DNA from 3 places in the Streptomyces sp. NPDC001709 genome. Region 1 is predicted to be linked to each of the others. Evidence: riboswitches for the same ligand, from Rfam matches in the RefSeq annotation. Region 1 holds a riboswitch; each other region holds the start of a gene.
The links. Region 1 has a riboswitch for cobalamin ahead of ACWC0C_RS06075 ((2Fe-2S) ferredoxin domain-containing protein). Riboswitches for the same ligand answer to the same signal wherever they lie in the genome.
Positions count from the first base shown of each region.

Region 2: it holds a riboswitch for cobalamin, as region 1 does, so the genes downstream of both, ACWC0C_RS23465 (HoxN/HupN/NixA family nickel/cobalt transporter) here and ACWC0C_RS06075 ((2Fe-2S) ferredoxin domain-containing protein) in region 1, are expected to answer to the same signal.
Region 3: it holds a riboswitch for cobalamin, as region 1 does, so the genes downstream of both, ACWC0C_RS11930 (ribonucleoside-diphosphate reductase subunit alpha) here and ACWC0C_RS06075 ((2Fe-2S) ferredoxin domain-containing protein) in region 1, are expected to answer to the same signal.

Region 1 covers NZ_JBSFGB010000003.1:215,408-220,936, forward strand. Annotated here, with positions in the region: gene ACWC0C_RS06060 (histidine phosphatase family protein) at 1-257, shown strand, start outside; gene ACWC0C_RS06065 (CbtA family protein) at 389-1,141, opposite strand; gene ACWC0C_RS06070 (CbtB domain-containing protein) at 1,163-1,384, opposite strand; cobalamin riboswitch at 1,421-1,560, opposite strand; gene ACWC0C_RS06075 ((2Fe-2S) ferredoxin domain-containing protein) at 1,641-2,039, opposite strand; cobalamin riboswitch at 2,102-2,222, opposite strand; gene ACWC0C_RS06080 (hypothetical protein) at 2,327-2,467, opposite strand; partial or broken gene ACWC0C_RS06085 (alcohol dehydrogenase catalytic domain-containing protein) at 2,402-2,866, shown strand; gene ACWC0C_RS06090 (methyltransferase family protein) at 2,906-3,550, opposite strand; gene ACWC0C_RS06095 (hypothetical protein) at 3,792-4,622, shown strand; gene ACWC0C_RS06100 (hypothetical protein) at 4,763-5,529, shown strand, end outside.
Region 2 covers NZ_JBSFGB010000016.1:55,596-61,124, forward strand. Annotated here, with positions in the region: gene ACWC0C_RS23450 (SPFH domain-containing protein) at 1-352, opposite strand, end outside; gene ACWC0C_RS23455 (hypothetical protein) at 364-615, opposite strand; gene ACWC0C_RS23460 (serine/threonine-protein kinase) at 838-2,355, shown strand; gene ACWC0C_RS23465 (HoxN/HupN/NixA family nickel/cobalt transporter) at 2,380-3,489, opposite strand; cobalamin riboswitch at 3,514-3,703, opposite strand; gene ACWC0C_RS23470 (ArsR/SmtB family transcription factor) at 3,791-4,174, shown strand; gene ACWC0C_RS23475 (copper chaperone PCu(A)C) at 4,412-4,990, shown strand; gene ACWC0C_RS23480 (hypothetical protein) at 5,068-5,529, shown strand, end outside.
Region 3 covers NZ_JBSFGB010000006.1:243,170-248,698, reverse strand. Annotated here, with positions in the region: gene ACWC0C_RS11935 (ATP-binding protein) at 1-2,908, opposite strand, end outside; cobalamin riboswitch at 3,064-3,197, shown strand; gene ACWC0C_RS11930 (ribonucleoside-diphosphate reductase subunit alpha) at 3,324-5,529, shown strand, end outside.

The sequences.
Region 1 (5,529 bases):
ATGGAGGTGAGTCCGTGCGGGACCTGTGCGGACGCGTCGCGCGCTGGCTGGCCGACGTGCAGAACCTGGAGGGTCGTACGCTCGCCGTGGTCGAGCCCGAGGTGGTGCGGGCGGCGGCCCTCGAAGCGCTGGGCATGCCCGCCGCGGTCTTCTGGCGCCTCGACGTGCCGCCGCTGACCGTGACCGAACTCAGCGGCCGGGCCGGCCGCTGGAATCTGCGGCTGGGACGCCCGCTCTCCGTGCCGGAGGCCGACTAGGGCCTGTCCGGCGGATCAAGTCGGCGGCGCCCGTCACGGCACCGCCGACGGCGGCATGCCACCTGCGCCCGGTGGGGATGTCCCTGGCGGCCGACGACCAGTTACACGGGCCCTGTGTTGTCCGGAAGGAGTCAGTGCGCGGCCGGAACCGCTTGTCCGCTCGCGGCCCTTGCCGGCTTGGGGTTCAGGAGCCGTTCGGCCAGTTCACCGAAGGCGAGGCCGAATCCGCCCCACAGAGCGGTCTGGATCGCCAGTGCCGAGAGCCGGAACCGCCACAGCAGGGTGGCCGGGAAGTCCTTGGGCACCTCGTTGACGACGGGCAGGAACTGGTAGGCCAGGCCGATCACGACGACGAACGCGGCCACCGCGACCACGGTCGCCCACCAGGTGCCCAGGCGCGGTGCGAGACGCTTGCCCAGGATGGTGGCGGCGACCGCCAGGAGGACGCTGAGCAGCATCATCAGGAAGTACAGCGTGGTCCGCTTGCCGATGGTGTCGGCGTTGCCGATCGACGGCGGGTTGGCCGGGTACTTCAGGAACGGCACGACGTACACGGCGAGCAGTGCGCAGCCCGACAGCAGCAGTGCCGTGGCGCGCGGGCCGAAGCGGCCCATGCGGCCGAGGGCGAAGCAGAAGGCGAGCGCGGCGATGCCGCCGAAGGCGACGCCGTAGACGAGGACACCGGTGGCGAGGCCGGCGGTGGACTGCAGGGAGCGGGAGACGGCCTCCATCTCGTGCTCGTGGGAGTGGGCCTCCTCGAAACTGATCGCCTTGTCGACGTTCGGCTCGCCGAGGACGTACGCCACGATCAGAGCGAGCACGCCGGCCGCGAGGCCGGCGAGCATGCCCCGTACGAGAAGGCGCCGTACGGTTGCGGAATTCATGTGCGTACGGTTTCCCTCGCGTCAGTGGCAGGGGAAACCGAGCAGGTGGCGGGCGTCGTGCACCCACTCGTGGACGTCCGTGCCGTTGAACACGGAGGTGGCGCCCTGCTCGGCGCCGACGAAGTACAGCAGGACCAGCATGAGGATGCCGAAGAAGACAGCCCAGGGAGCAATCGCCTTCAGTGGCAGCGTGGCGGGAACGACGGGGGTGGTGGCTGTCGGCTGGGCGACGGTCTGCGCCATGGCAGGACCTCCTCTGGGAGTTCGCGTCCCATCTCGGTGGTGCACAGGACGACGGCCACGGGTCTGACTCGCGAGCCCCCTGGGGGGCGCCGCATACAGTGGCGCGACCGTGCCGGATTCCCACCGGCTTCCGTTTCGCCGTCGTCGATATCGGACAGACCGTACCGCGTGACGCGGGCGCGGCCAAGAGCGCCTCCCCTACGTGATCTTCCTCTCTCAACAGGGGGACGTGCGGCCGGACTTCCCGCGGCGCGGCTCAGGCGTTCGTACGGCGCCGTGGTGGGGTGAAGGCGTACAGGTCGAGGATGTCCGGCTGCGGTGCCACGCCGGGGCCGCCGGCGCGTACCCAGGTGACGATGTCCTCGGTGGCGTCAGGGTCGTTGACGAGCCCGAGCCAGACCGGCCGCGCACCGGCGGCCCGGCCCGCGGCGGACGGCTGTACGACGATGACGTTCGCCTGATCGCACACGTCCAGGCAGTCGGAGATGCGCACCGGCACCTCTGCCCGCAGGCGCGCGGTCTGCGCCGCGTGATCGACCCCGGTCACCTTGGGGCTGCCGCAGCAGCAGTCCCGGCACACGACGACCCGGCACGGCGCCGAACCGCTCCCGACCCTGGCCCCGGCTGTCGCCTCTTCCGCCGGCTTCTCGGGCACGCCGCACCACTCCCCCTCCCGGGGAGATCCGCCCCGGTGTCCGTCGAGGAGGCGACCGCGTGAGTCTCCTGGCTCCCGGGACCCCGCTCGCGCCGCCTTCCCGCCCCGGTCGGGGCAGTGACCTGCCGGAACTCGCTCACCGGTCACAGTGGCGGGACCGCGCCGGATTCACACCGGCTTCCTCGGACCGCCGTCGCCCTATGTCGACGATCATCATGCCATCACGGGGCGGGCAGGCCCGGTACACGGTCGCCGTGCTGTTCACTCCCCGTCCGGAGACAGCGGCTTCACCTTGTCGGTCGGACCGGGCGGTCGAGTGCGTCGGCGAGCAGGATCTCCAGTTGCCGGGCGACCTGGTCGAGGAGGCGATCGTCGCCCCGGTCACCGCCACCACCTGCGACGTCGACACCGCGATCCTCGCCGGTCACAGCTTCATCGACCCGCCGTTCGCCCTGGGTCACGAGTGCGTGGCCCGGGTCGTGGAGACCGGTGACGCGGTGACCGTCGTACGCCCGGGCGATCTCGTGGTCGTCCCCTGGTCCATCAACTGCGGCAGCTGCGAGAACTGCCGCGCCGGGCTGACCGCGCACTGCACGGCCGTACCGCACATGACCATGTACGGCGCGCCGATCGGCGGCAGCTGGGGCGGGCTCTTCTCCGACCTGGTGCGCGTGCCCTGAGCGGACGCCATGCTCGTACCCCCGCCCGCCGATCTGAACCCGGTGGCCATGGCCTCGGCCGGGGACAACTGGTCCCTGTCGCGGCGTCTGGTGGCCCCGCACCTGAAGGCCGGGCCCGGGGCCTGTGTCCTGGTCGTCGCCCGCGGGTACACCCGCGGGAGCCGGGCGGCCGTACTACCGACCGGGCTACCGCTGCCCGCCCCCCGCACGGCGGAGGCCGAGACCGGCGGCGGGGTGTATGCGGGGGATCAGGGCCGGGACATCGGCGCGGTAGGTGTCGTAGGAGGCGCCGAACCGGTCGGCCATCAGGCCGTCCTCGATCCGGACCCGCCGCAGCAGCCAGGGCACGGCGACCGCCAGGACCGCTGTCCAGACGCCGAAGCCGCAGGCCGGCATGGCGCCGGCGATCAAGCCGAGCAGGCCGGTGTATATGGGATGGCGGACCAGCCGGTAGGGCCCGTCGGTGCGGAGCTCATGGTGTTCCTGGACCGTCGGGACGCTGGCCCACATCGTGCCCAGAACCCAGCGGGCCCACAGCAGCAGGGCGGTGGAGGCGATGGCGAGCAGGACGCCCAGGACGGCCAGCTCGGGCTGCCAGTACCGCAGGTGACGCCAGAAGCCCCGGGAGTGCCCGACCAGGAGGGAGAACGCATAGACGCCCGCGATCAGCAGCACCCGGCGCGGCAGCGTGCGCCGCAGTCCACGCACCCAGCCGCGCACGCCTCTCCGGCTCTTCACGCCGAAATAGACGGCCCCCGCGATCCAGGCCGCGACGAAGATCACCAGGCAGACGCCGGTGATCAGGACAAGTGCCGAGTGAAGAGAGCCCATGTCCCAAGGGTGCTCCGCGCACACAGTCGATCACCACCACCCACGGGTCGATGGAGAGCGCTCCAGCTGTCTCCATCCACGGATGGAGGCGCCGTCGGCCCGACGGGCGATCGACGGCGCGCGGAGCGCGGCAGACCACGTCAAAGTCCCTGCGGAACAGGGCAGTTCGGGCGCGTCCCGGATGCGGCGCTGCTAGCCTGCGCGCAGGTGGTCGGGCGGGACAGGGGAGGAGCTGAACGCCGTGGTCCATGCGTTCGCCGTGTACCGGGATGCGATGCGCGAGGCGTGGGGCGACTGGTGGCTGGCCTGGCCCCTGCTCCAGAAGGTCGCCGTGGGGGACGTCCTGCACGACTCCCGCGGGTCCGTCCGCGCGGCCGGGACGCTGGCCGAGCGGCGGATCGCGTTCGACGAGACGGCGCCCGAGGCCCGCGGCGCGTTCGTGCACGACGCCGGAGGCGGGATCGACGTCCGCTTCAAGGTGTCCGGCGCCACGGACCCGCTGTTCTCCGCCCTCGTCGACGCGGACGCCGGAGTGCTGCTGCGGTTCGCCCGGCAGCGGGCCGCGCTGGTGGCGTACCGGGGCCTGGCCGGCAGCGGGATGGCGGACACCCGTGCCCTGGCCGGCGCGCTGGTCCGGCGCTACTGGGAGGGCCGGTGGGACGCCGGGCTGCTCGCCGTGACCGAGGTGGTCCGGGCCGAGGGGGCCGCCGTGCTGGTGGCCGCCGAGGCGGGCGCCTCCGCCGAGCTGCGGCTCGGCACCTCCGTGGGCGCGGGGCCGCTGCAACTGCTCGACCTGGCGGGCTCCGCACAGGTCACGGGCAGCCGGCACCTGGGCTTCCAGTGGATCGGCGAGGCGGTGACGCCGCTCTTCCGGGTCGTACGGCTGCGCGGCACCTGGCTCAACGGGGTGCGCGAGGAGTACGGGCCCGTGCAGCCGGGCCGCGGGCTCGACGCCGAGCCGGTGCCGCCGCTGCTGCTGGAGCAGGCCGCCGACGACCCGTCGGCCGTGCTCGACTCCCCGCCGCAACTCATCGAGGAGCCCGAGCCGGAGCCGGCCCGGGATACGTCCTGACGACCCCGGCCCCGCTGCCCGCCCGGCGCGCCGCCGCGCGTGCGCACGCGGTCGCCGGGCTGGAGGAGGAGCTGCGCCGGTGGCAGAACGCGAGCCGCGCCGGCGAGCCGCTGGAGAAGCACCACAGCCAACTGGACGCGGTGCTCGCGCTGCTCGGGGCGGGCGTGGCCGACGCACGGGCCCGGCTCGCGGACGGGCGCGGCGACGAGGTGCCGGGCCGGGTGCTGGATCTGCACCATGTGTGGGACTTCTACCGCGCCCGGTTCCTGCTGCGCCGCGACCGTGAGTACCGCCGTTTCCTGGACGCCGCCGACGAGTTGGCCTGGGAGTGCTACGGCCCCGCGCTGGGGCTCGCCGGCTCCCGTCCCAAGGAGCCCCCGCTGGTGGGTTTCAGCCGGTCCGCCTCGCCGCGCGCCCACCGCCGGGGCAGCGCCTACCACGATCTGCTGCCCCGCGGCGGCATCCACACCCGCGAGGGCCGCGAGGCCGCCGCGCGGCTGCCGTTCCCGGTCATCGACGTGCCCTGGTCCTTCGGCTCCCACCTCCCCGCCCTGCTGACGGTGGCGCACGAGGCCGCGCACCACGTCGACGACGACTGCGGACTCGGCGAGGAGATCCGCCTGCGGGTCGGGGCGGCCGGTCTGCCCCCGGACCGGGCCGTCCACTGGGAGCGCTGGGCGGGCGAGGCGTTCGCCGACGTGTGCGCCGCCGTGCTGTGCGGGCCCGCTTACGCCACCGTGCTCGCGGAGTTACTCGAATCCGGGGGTGGCGGGGACGACGGGGACGAACGGGACTACGACGGCCCGCATCCGCCGCCCGCGGCCAGGCTGCGGCTGGCCGGTGCCGCCGCCCGGCTGTCCGGACACCCGGGCGCGGGCGCGCCGGACGGCACCGACGGCGACCAGGA
Region 2 (5,529 bases), on a different contig from region 1:
TCGAGCCGATGATGGCCCGCAGGTGGCCGGCGAAGATCCGGCCGGTGAGCACCGACATCTGCTCCTGGTCGGAGAGGAAGCGCTGACCGGCGTTGATGATGCTCTCGTGGTCGTTGCCGACCTTGAACGCGATGACCGCGCGGACGTGCAGCGAGATGCCCTGCTTGGTCACGCAGGTCTCGGTGACCTCGGCCTCACACATCGACAGGGTGAGGAAGCGGACCTTGCGAAAGACCGGAAGCACGAACTTCCCGTGGCCCGTGACCACGCGGAACGGAGCGCCCCCCAGTCCCCGCCTGCCGCCCGAGATCAGCATCGCCTCGTCGGGAGCGGGAACGCGGTATCCGAACATGCCTGTACTCCTCAGCTTGCGCCGGCGGCGTCTGCGCCGAGCGCGTCCAATGGATCCACCCACTCGATGACGCCGACCTCGCGGCATCCCCGTGATTCGATCACGAGGACCGTAGCGCCCGCGGGCAGGGGCTCCTCGGACCACGCCAGAAACGTTTCTGAACCGCCCCTGACCCGTACCAGGACCTCACCGGGGCCCGCGGCTCCACGCGTCCCGATGAGCACCTTGCCCATACAGCCGACCACGGCCTCGTCCTGCGGCATCACCGGCCGTCCTCCTCGTCCTGATCCCGGCCGACCCCGGAATTCAGACGATAGACCCAGGGGGGCCGGGACCCAACGGGTGGCGGTCTGCCGGGCGCTGGCCCCCACGGCGTGCGTGGCGGCGGGTTCCCCGGCCGACCGTGATCAGTCACTCATATGGGTTATCGTGCCTTCCTCGCCGACGTTCCCAATTCGCGAACGGGAAGTACAGAAGGAGACGCGGTGTCCGATCTTGGGCGGCTCGTCGCCGGCCGGTACCTGCTGGTGGAGCGGGTGGGCAGCGGCGGCATGGGCACCGTGTGGCGTGCCGAGGACAAGCTGCTCGGCCGCCACGTGGCCGTGAAGAAACTGCGCATCCCGCCGCACCTGCACGACGACGAGGTCCAAAGGCTCCACGAGCGCACCCGGCGCGAGGCCCGCAGCGCCGCCCGCATCACCCACCCCAACGTGATCGTGGTGCACGACGTCGTCGATGACGAGGGTCTGCCGTGCATCGTCATGGAGTACATACCCGCGCTCACGCTGGGTGACGTCCTGAAGCGCCAGGGTGCGCTGCCGCCCGAGGAAGCCGCCCGGATCGGCCGTGCCATGGCCGCCGCCCTGCGCGCCGCCCACGACGCCGGGGTCCTGCACCGGGACGTCAAACCCGCCAACGTGCTGCTGGGCAAGGATCGGCGGATCGTCCTCACCGACTTCGGGATCGCCATGGAGTCGGGTACGTCGTCACTGACCAAGTCCGGCGAGCTGATCGGCTCCATCCGTTACCTGGCGCCCGAACGCCTCAGAAGCGGGGACAAGGGGCCCGGTCCCGCCAGTGACCTGTGGTCCCTGGGGGCAACGCTGTACCAGGCCGTCGAGGGACGGCACCCGTTCCAGCGCGACACCCCCATCGAGATCGCGTACGCCATCGCAACCGAACCGTACGAGCCGCTGCGCAGCGCCGGGGACCTGGCGCCGGTGATCGAGGGCCTGCTCGTCAAGGAGCCGGACGAGCGCATGGACGTACACGAGGCGGAACGCCGCCTGGGCGAGGTGACCGGCGCCCGCACCGCTCCCGTCGATCCCCCCACGCGGCCGAACCGTTCCGGCGACCTCGTGCCTCCTGCGCGGAAGGGCAACGGCGACCGCCGCCGTGCGGTGGTGCGGTCGGTCGTGGCGGTGGCACTCGCCGCCTGTGTGGCGGGCGGCGCGCTGTGGTGGTTCAAGGGCGGTGCCGACCGGCCGGGCAGCCACACCCCCCGGGCCGGTGCCTCCACCCCCGCTCCGAGCACCAGCCCCACCCTGCCGCCGCTGCCCGCCGGATACCACCTCGAGAAGGCGGACAGCGGCTACGGCTTCGCCGTGCCCGTGCCGGACGGCTGGAAGAGCAAGGCGATGCCGGGCGGCGAGGTCGCCTACTACGACGGCCTGGTGAGCCTCAGGGTCAACGTCGTACGGTTCGCCGGCAGCGATCCGCTCAAGCACTGGCGTGACGACGAGGAGGCCCAGACCCGTCGCCTCAACCCCGGCTATGAGCGGGCGCGGATGGCCGCGACGACCTTCCGGGGGCGGCCCGCCGGGTACTGGGAGTTCACCTTCGACGGAAGGGCACGGAAGTACCGTGCGGCGGAACTGGCCTTCTCCAGCACCGATGGCACCCAGTACACGGTCTACCTCTCCGCGCCGGACGCGCAGTGGCACAAGTACCGCCCGATCTTCGACACCGCCGCGAGCGGCATCCGCCTGAGCGGCGACGCCTGACACGCCGTTGCCGCGCGCAGACCGTCAGCCGGTGTCGGCGGTACGGGCGTTCCAGCGCTCCTCGACCTTGGCCAGGCGCCAGTAGGCGATGGCCACGGCCCAGACGACCACGAACAGACCGACGATGACGTAGCCGACGTTGTCCAGGTCCAGGCCCGAGATCCAGCCGGTGACGTCATCGTCGAGGCCGAGCTTGTCGTGCAGGACGCCGACCAGCTCGATCGTGCCGACGAAGAAGGCGACGGCGATGGACAGGCCGGTGATCGTGAGGTTGTAGAACACCTTGCGGACGGGGTTCGAGAAGGCCCACTGGTAGGCGAAGTTCATGAACGTGCCGTCGAGGGTGTCGAAGAGGCTCATGCCCGCGGCGAAGAGGAGGGGCAGGCACAGGACCGCGTACCAGGGCAGGCCGGCTGCTGCGCCGTTGCCGGCCAGGGCGAGGAGCAGGACCTCGGTCGAGGTGTCGAAGCCGATGCCGAAGACGAAGCCGAGCGGGAACATCTGGCCGGGGCGGCGGATGGACTTGGTGAGGCGGCCCAGGATCCGGTTCATGAAGCCGCGCGAGTCCAGGTGTGCCTCCAGCTCGGCCTCGTCGTAGCGTCCGGCCCGCATGGCCCTGAAGACACGCATGATGCCGAACAGCGCCACCAGGTTGAGTGCGGCGATGAGGTACAGGAAGCCGCCGGAGACCGTGGTGCCCACCGTGCCGAGGACCTGGTGGGTGCGCGAGTCGTCGTTCATCAGGGTGCCGGCGAGCTTGGCGCCCCCGGCGACCAGCGCGGCCATGACGACCACCACGCCGGAGTGGCCGAGCGCGAACCAGAAGCCCACCGACACCGGTCGCTTGCCGTCGGCCATCAGCTTGCGGGTGGTGTTGTCGATCGCGGCGATGTGGTCGGCGTCGAAGGCGTGCCGCATGCCCAGGGTGTAGGCGGTGATGCCCAGGCCGACGCCGAACGCCTTGGAGCCGACCTCGTAGTGACCCGGCACCACGAGCAGGAAGAGGATCCCGAAGGCCACCACGTGCAGGGCGACGATCACGGCCAGGAGACCGGCGGTGCGGACGGTGTCCTCGCGGCGCCAGCGGAAGGACGGGGCGGCGGTGGTTTCGGGCGCGCCTGGGGGCACGGTCATACGGTTACGCTCCAGCACCTCGTGGACAGCTCGTATGCCGTGGCCGGTCTCCTGGCTGACGGGTCGACGCGCCCGCCCCTGCCTTCCCGGCCGCGAGGCCAGTGGCAATGCATGGGGCGGGAACTTCCCGATCACAGTGGCGAGGGCCGCTCCGGACTGGGCCCCTGAGGGGCCGTCACCGGTCTTCCCGAACACCACGGCCCGCTCACCCTAGAAGGCCGCGGGTCGCGACTGCAAGGCTGCACAGGTGCGCAGGTATGGGCCCGGAGAGCCGAACACCGGCGGCTGCGATGATGAGCCCATGCATCTCGTCCCCGCGGAACGCGCCGGCCGGCGCACCATCGACGGTCACCGGGTCTGCGATGCCATCGCCGCCGTCGGCGAGCCGGAGCGCGTACGCACCTGGGCCGAACGCTTCTCCCTGCTCGCCGATCCCGGGCGCCTGTCGCTGCTGCTCGCCCTGCACGAGGCCGGCCCCATCGCCGTCTCCGACCTCGCCGTCGCCACCGGGATGCGGGACACCGCCGTCTCCCAGGCCCTGCGCCTCCTGCGCACCGCGGGCGTCGTCGAGGGCGACAAGGACGGCAGGATCGTGCGCTACCGGCTCGTCGACGGCCCGGTCCGCGAGTTGCTCGACCACTGCGCGCCCCGCGCCACGAGCGCCGACGGCACGCCGCCCCACTAGAACAGCGGACGTACGGGCGGGTGTCGCCGTCCCGTACGTGACGTGCGCCACCTCTGCGCCCCGCCCCGGAACCCGGCCACCGGCCGGTCCGACTCCTGCACCGGTACGGCTCGATCCGGCCGACGCCGTACGACGTGATCTGGAGACGCGGTTGATGGACGAGCCCCGGCAATTCCCGCTGCGCAAGCTTGTGCCGCCGCCTGCCCTGTGCGGGTTCCTGCCAAGGAGGCGTACCCGATGACTCCGATGAACCCGATGACCTCGACGACCCCGGTGGCCGGGCAGAACCCCGGTGTGACCGAGCAGAACCCGTGGCGGCCCTCGCGCCGCCGGTTTGCCGACGCCCTGCTGGCCGCGATCACGCCCGTCGCCGCGTGCAGCCTCGCCCTGGGCGGCCTGGCCACCTGGGTCGGGGCCGGGAAGGCGGGCAGCCCGGCGCGGATCGCCGTCTCGTCCGGGCGGGTCCTCCTGCCCTACGGCGGCAGCACGGAGACCGCGGCGTTCTTCGACGTCTCCAACCTCGGCGGCGCGGACGACCGGCTGGTCGAGGTGACGTCCACGGCCACGCGCGGCGGCATCGCCCTCACCCGTCACCGTATGACCGGCGGCGCGGCCGCCTACAGGACCGACGTCGGCTCCGCCGCCGTCCCCGCGGGCGGTGAGCTGTCCATGTCCCCGGCCGGCGTGGATGTGACGCTGCGGGCCGAGCCGGGCTGGCGGGCGGGCGACCTCGTGCCGTTCACCCTGCACTTCGAGCACAGCGAGCCGGTCGAGACCATCGCGGTGGTGACCCGCCCGGGCGGGCGCGCCTCGTGATCACCGGCCGGCTCTCGCCGGTGGATTTCCGTACCCCCGCATGACGAGCGCGGCCCGGATGCGAGGATGAGGACGCCATGACAGCAGGGTGGTGTGCTCGCTCGATACGGGCCGCGGTGTTCGCGGCCGTCTGCGTGCTGCTCGCCGCCCTGGGTCACGTCCTGATGTCCGGCCGCGACGTGCCCGCGTGGGCGCTGGCCGCCGGCCTGGCCGTGACCGGCGCCGCGGGCTGGTGCCTGGCGGGGCGTGAGCGCGGGCTGCCACTGATCGTGACGGTCGTCGTGGCCGCCCAGACCGGGCTGCACGAGGCGTTCTCCTGGGCCCAGTCGGCGTCCGGCGGTTCGGCCTCCATGGGGATGAGCGGCATGGACTCCATGGACATGGGCTCGATGGCGATGGGCTCCATGCACATGGGCCACATGGGACACATGGCTCATGCAGACCATATGGACCGTATGGCGCACATGGGGCACATGGGGCATTCCATGGACGGCGGATCTACGTCCTTCGGCATGCTCGCCGCCCACCTGCTCGCCGCG
Region 3 (5,529 bases), on a different contig from region 1:
TCGACAGCCAGCGCTGCACCGTCTGCACCGCGCTGGTCCCGCCGATCGACCGGGACTCCGCACGCGACCGGTCGCCGTCGCACTCCCGCCACAGCGCGCTGTCCGGGAGCTCCCACAGACACAGCGCCTGAAGCAGTGTCAACTGGGTGTACCAGCACCGTGACTGCTGCAGCACGGTCTCCGCCTGCCGGATCAGATCGGCTCGGCTGCCCGGGTACGAGTAAGGGTGGCGCTTACGCCGGTTGGCCGCGAACTTGAAGCCCTGGGCCAGCGCGGCCTCCAGGGCGAGCGGCAGGTCGGGAGGGCCATGGGTGTACTTCGGATCGAGGTGGCGCAGCCACTTGGTGAGGCGGTCCCGGGCCTCGTCCCGGTGGGCGTCGTCGACGGAGCCCAGGAGCATGGGGATCATCCAGGCCCGCATCACGAACTCCCTGGACAGCTCGATGCGGGCCTCGCGGTAGTGCTGCTTGATCTCCTTCCGCTTCTCCTGCAGCCGATCGATCTCGGCGGACGACTCGCCCCGCGAGGACGCACGGTCGGCCATCGCCTTCCGCATCCTCTCGGTCCACTGGTGGTATGCGTTCCTCTTGCGGGCCCTCAGCAGGCCGACCCGCTTGTCGTACTCCCTGACGGGGTCGTTGTTCAGTCCGAACTTCTCCCGGATCACGGCGAACGCGTCGGTTCCGCCACTGCCGAACTCCTGGGCGGCGGCCAGCCGCACGGCGTACGAGGGCTCAGCTTTGCCGATCTGGAAGAGTTGGGCGTAGAGCGGCATCGTGTCGGTCTTCTCCGAGACCGCGCGCAGTGCCGTACCGAGTTGCTTCAGCAGTCCGAGCTTCGCGTCCTCGAGGGTGCGCCGGTCGCCCTTGATGGCGCACCAGTGTTCGTGCACCTTCGCGACGATGTCGCTGAGCAGTCGCGGCCGGGGTTCCACGCTGTCGACCTCCAGGGCCGCCGCGTACAGATCGAGGGCCTTGGGGTCGTCCGTGCGGCTGTTCGCGGCCGTGAAGAGCCGGTCGGCCATGGGGCGGCCGTACACGGGAGCCTGCCGCACCCTCTCCTGCCAGTACTTGTGCACCTCGGCCCCGACGCTGCCTCCCTTGACCGACAGCTTCGCCGTTCGGTAACGGGAGAGCAGCACCAGGGCGATGAGCAGCTCACGGCTGGGGCCCGGCGGCTGCAGCGCCTGCTGGATGAGCTCGCCGGCGGCGCGCTCGTCGAGGTGCTGCAACATGCGGAAGCCGAGATAGGCCTGGATGATGCTGTGCGGGAAGCGGACCCTCTTCTCGAAGCTCTCCACCAGCTGCAGCTTGCTCGCATTGGCCGCGAAGTGAGCGAGCGTGGTCTGGCACTGGCCCATGTTGCCCCTGGTCAGACGCTCTTTCTGGTCCTGGCTCAGGTGGCCGCAGAGCGTGTTCCAGATCCGCTCCCGGTGCCACTCCGAGAAGGTGTTCCCGCGCTTGCCGTACCGGTCGAATCGGCGTGCGCTGGACCACAGGTGGTCCGCCCGGGCCAGGGTCCGCCGCGCCGGGCCGGGGTGGACGTCACTGTCCAGCAGTTCGGCAAAGCCGACCTCAAGCTTGTCCTGGAGCAGTCCGATGCACGCGAGCGCGGAGACCACCTCGACGGTGTCCTTCCGTTCCTGGGGGCTCAGTTCGACGTCCTCGCGCAGTCGACCATCCCTCAACGCGAGGTCCCAGGTCTCCAGGAGCCACAGCCGCAGCGTGCTGCGGTCCCAGCTGCGGGTGTCCAGCCGGTCCTTGTCGTTGCGCGGACGAATGCGTTCGAGGTCGCCGTGGTGGTGCAGTTCGCGGGCGATCTGCAGGTAGATGGGCGATTCGGTGACCTCCGCGGTCTCCACGATCCAGTCCACGCGGCGCTCGTCCGTATCCGGTACCCGCGCCTCGACGAAGTGCAGCGCCGCCTCCTCGCTCAGCGGCTCCAGCTCCACGATCGCGGCGGGGGTGCTCTCCAGCGGACTGTGCGGACGGGAGGCGATGACGAGGGGCAGCTTCTCCTCGTGGGCGCGCTCGATGGCCCTGCGGATGATGTTGTCCCGGTCCTCCTGGAGGCGCTCGTCGAGGATCGCTTCTTCCAGGCCGTCGGCGATGACGATCACCTTGTCGTCGGCGAGCAGTTGCTGCCAGACCCGGTCGTTCTTGGTGCGCGCCAGAATGCCGTGGGGCGCTTCCTCGGCGAACCGTTGCCTGGCCATGCGCTCGAAGTTCAGATCCGCACCGGTGGCGTCCCGCAGCCGGATCGGCACGGGAACGGCGTGCTGCCGGGCCAGCAGTTCGGTGAGCCGCACCAGGACGGCCGTCTTGCCCGTGCCGACACCGCCGACGAGTAGATAAGGCCTGCGGGTCTCGCGCTGCCGCAGCCGCTGGGCGATGACCCGGGCGACCTCCTCGCGGCCCACGACCTCGGCCATGTCGGGCCCGGCGGTGAGCACCAGCTTGCGGGGATGCTTGCGCGCCTTGGCGACGTAGCGCCGCTTGCTCCAGCTGTACCAGAAGAACAGGAAGACGGCGGCGGCCACCGAAGCGGCGAGGAGCGGACCGACGAAGCGCAGGACTGAGTCGAACCCGGTGCTCGACCTCTTCCGCCACTGCTCGAAGAGGGTCGTGTGATGGGTGAACAGGATCCAGAGGCCTTCCACGGCCCAGGCGAGGAGTGCGATCAGGAGGATCAGCCAGATGACCCGGATCACGTTGGTGTACGAGAACCACCTGCGCCACTTCTTGGGGCGGGTGGTATCGCGGCGGGCCTCCAGCGTGATGGACAGATGGTGCCAGTAGCCCAGGAAGAACCGCCTGATCCGGCGCCACGCATGTCTCGCCTCCAGCGTCGCCATCGGCGCACTGCGCGGCCGCACCTTGCCCGGCGGGTGACGGACGATCCTCGTCATGGTGCGTTCTCCTTCCGAGACCGACTCTCGGTACGGAGGACCCGCGGGCACCTACTTCCATGGAAACACTCCAGCCGGGCCCTGCAACTCGGGAGTTGACCCTCTGAAGCCGATCCGACACAACATCTGGGGGTGACACGACAGCCCGGCACAAGATGTATGCTCGTCCTCGCTGTCGCCGCAGGGGAATCCGGTGCGAATCCGGAACTGTCCCGCAACGGTGTACTTGCGTGCATCCGCATCCGCACGCCTGTTCAGTCCGAGGACCTGCCGTCAGCGCACCCGGCCGTCCGGTCCGGGTGGCCTTCAGACGTCCGGGCCTCGTGGAGTGGGCCGGTGGACGCGACGCCGTGCGCGCTCGTGACTGCCCCCTGCCCTCCGCAAGGCCCCCGTGCCGAGCGAGGGAGAGCCCCACGTGACCATCGCGCCAGCAGATCCGGCTTCAGCCAGCGGCCTGGAGACCGACGGTCCCGGTACCGTGCTGCTGCGGACCCTGACCGAGCTGACCGCCGACCTCCCCGACGCCGACCCCGGCCGGGTCGCCGCCGCCGCGCTGCGCGGCCGGTCGGCGCACGCTGACGAGGCGGAGTTGCGCGAGCTGGCCACGGAGGCCGCCGCCGGGCTCATCTCCGAGGACCCCGCCTACTCCCGGCTGGCCGCCCGGCTGCTGACCCTCTCCATCCGCGCCGAGGCCGCCTCGCAGGGCGTGACGTCCTTCACCGGGTCCGTGGCCGTGGGGCACCGCGAAGGGCTCATCGCGGACCGCACCGCCGACTTCGTACGGCTGCACGCCGAACGGCTCGACGCGCTGGTCGACCGCCGGGCCGACGACCGCTTCGGCTACTTCGGCCTGCGCACCCTGCACAGCCGCTACCTGCTGCGGCACCCGATCACCCGCAAGGTCATCGAGACGCCCCAGCACTTCATGCTGCGGGTCGCGAGCGGCCTCGCCGAGGACGACACCACTCGTTCCGTGGACGAAGTCGCCGCGCTCTACGGGCTCATGAGCCGCCTCGACTACCTCCCGTCCTCCCCCACGCTCTTCAACTCCGGCACGCGGCACCCGCAGATGTCGTCCTGCTACCTCCTCGACTCCCCGCTGGACGAGCTGGACTCCATCTACGACCGCTACCACCAGGTCGCCCGCCTCTCCAAGCACGCCGGCGGCATCGGTCTGTCGTACTCCCGGATCCGCAGCCGCGGTTCGCTGATCCGCGGCACCAACGGGCACTCCAACGGCATCGTGCCGTTCCTGAAGACGCTGGACGCCTCGGTGGCCGCCGTGAACCAGGGCGGCCGGCGCAAGGGCGCCGCGGCCGTCTACCTGGAGACCTGGCACTCCGACATCGAGGAGTTCCTGGAGCTGCGGGACAACACCGGTGAGGACGCCCGCCGTACGCACAACCTGAACCTCGCGCACTGGATCCCGGACGAGTTCATGCGCCGGGTCAACGCCGACGCGCAGTGGTCGCTGTTCTCCCCGGCGGACGTGCCGGAGCTGGTGGACCTGTGGGGCGAGGAGTTCGACGCCGCCTACCGCAAGGCCGAGCAGGCGGGCCTGGCGAAGAAGACGATCCCGGCCCGTGAGCTGTACGGCCGGATGATGCGCACCCTCGCGCAGACCGGCAACGGCTGGATGACCTTCAAGGACGCGGCCAACCGCACCGCCAACCAGACGGCCCTGCCGGGCCACGTGGTCCACTCCTCCAACCTCTGCACGGAGATCCTGGAGGTCACGGACGACGGGGAGACGGCGGTCTGCAACCTGGGGTCCGTGAACCTCGGTGCTTTTGTCGACACAGCGACCGGGGACATCGACTGGGCGCGGCTGGACGAGACCGTCCGCACCGCCGTCACCTTCCTCGACCGTGTCGTGGACATCAACTTCTACCCGACCGAGCAGGCGGGCCGGTCGAACGCCAAGTGGCGTCCGGTGGGCCTCGGCGCGATGGGTCTGCAGGACGTCTTCTTCAAGCTGCGCCTGCCCTTCGACTCCCCCGAGGCCAAGGCCCTGTCCACGCGGATCGCCGAGCGGATCATGCTCGCCGCGTACGAGGCCTCCACCGACCTCGCCGAGCGGAGCGGCCCGCTGCCGGCCTGGGAGAAGACCCGTACGGCCCAGGGTGTGCTGCACCCCGACCACTACGGCGTCGAGCTGACCTGGCCGGAGCGCTGGGCGGCCCTGCGCAGCCGTATCGCCGAGGTCGGCATGCGCAACTCCCTGCTGCTGGCCATCGCGCCCACCGCCACCATCGCCTCCATCGCGGGCGTGTACGAGTGCATCGAGCCGCAGGTGTCGAACCTGTTCAAGCGCGAGACGCTGTCCGGTGAGTTCCTCCAGGTCAACTCCTACCTGGTGCAGGACCTCAAGAGCCTCGGCGTGTGGGACGCGCGCACCCGTGAGGCGCTGCGCGACTCGGGCGGCTCGGTGCAGGGCTTCGCGTGGATCCCAGAGGACGTGCGCGCGCTGTACCGCACGGCGTGGGAGATCCCGCAGCGCGGGCTGATCGACATGGCCGCCGCCCGTACCCCGTTCCTGGACCAGGCCCAGTCGCTGAACCTGTTCATGGAGACGCCGACCATCGGCAAGCTCTCCTCGATGTACGCGTACGCCTGGAAGT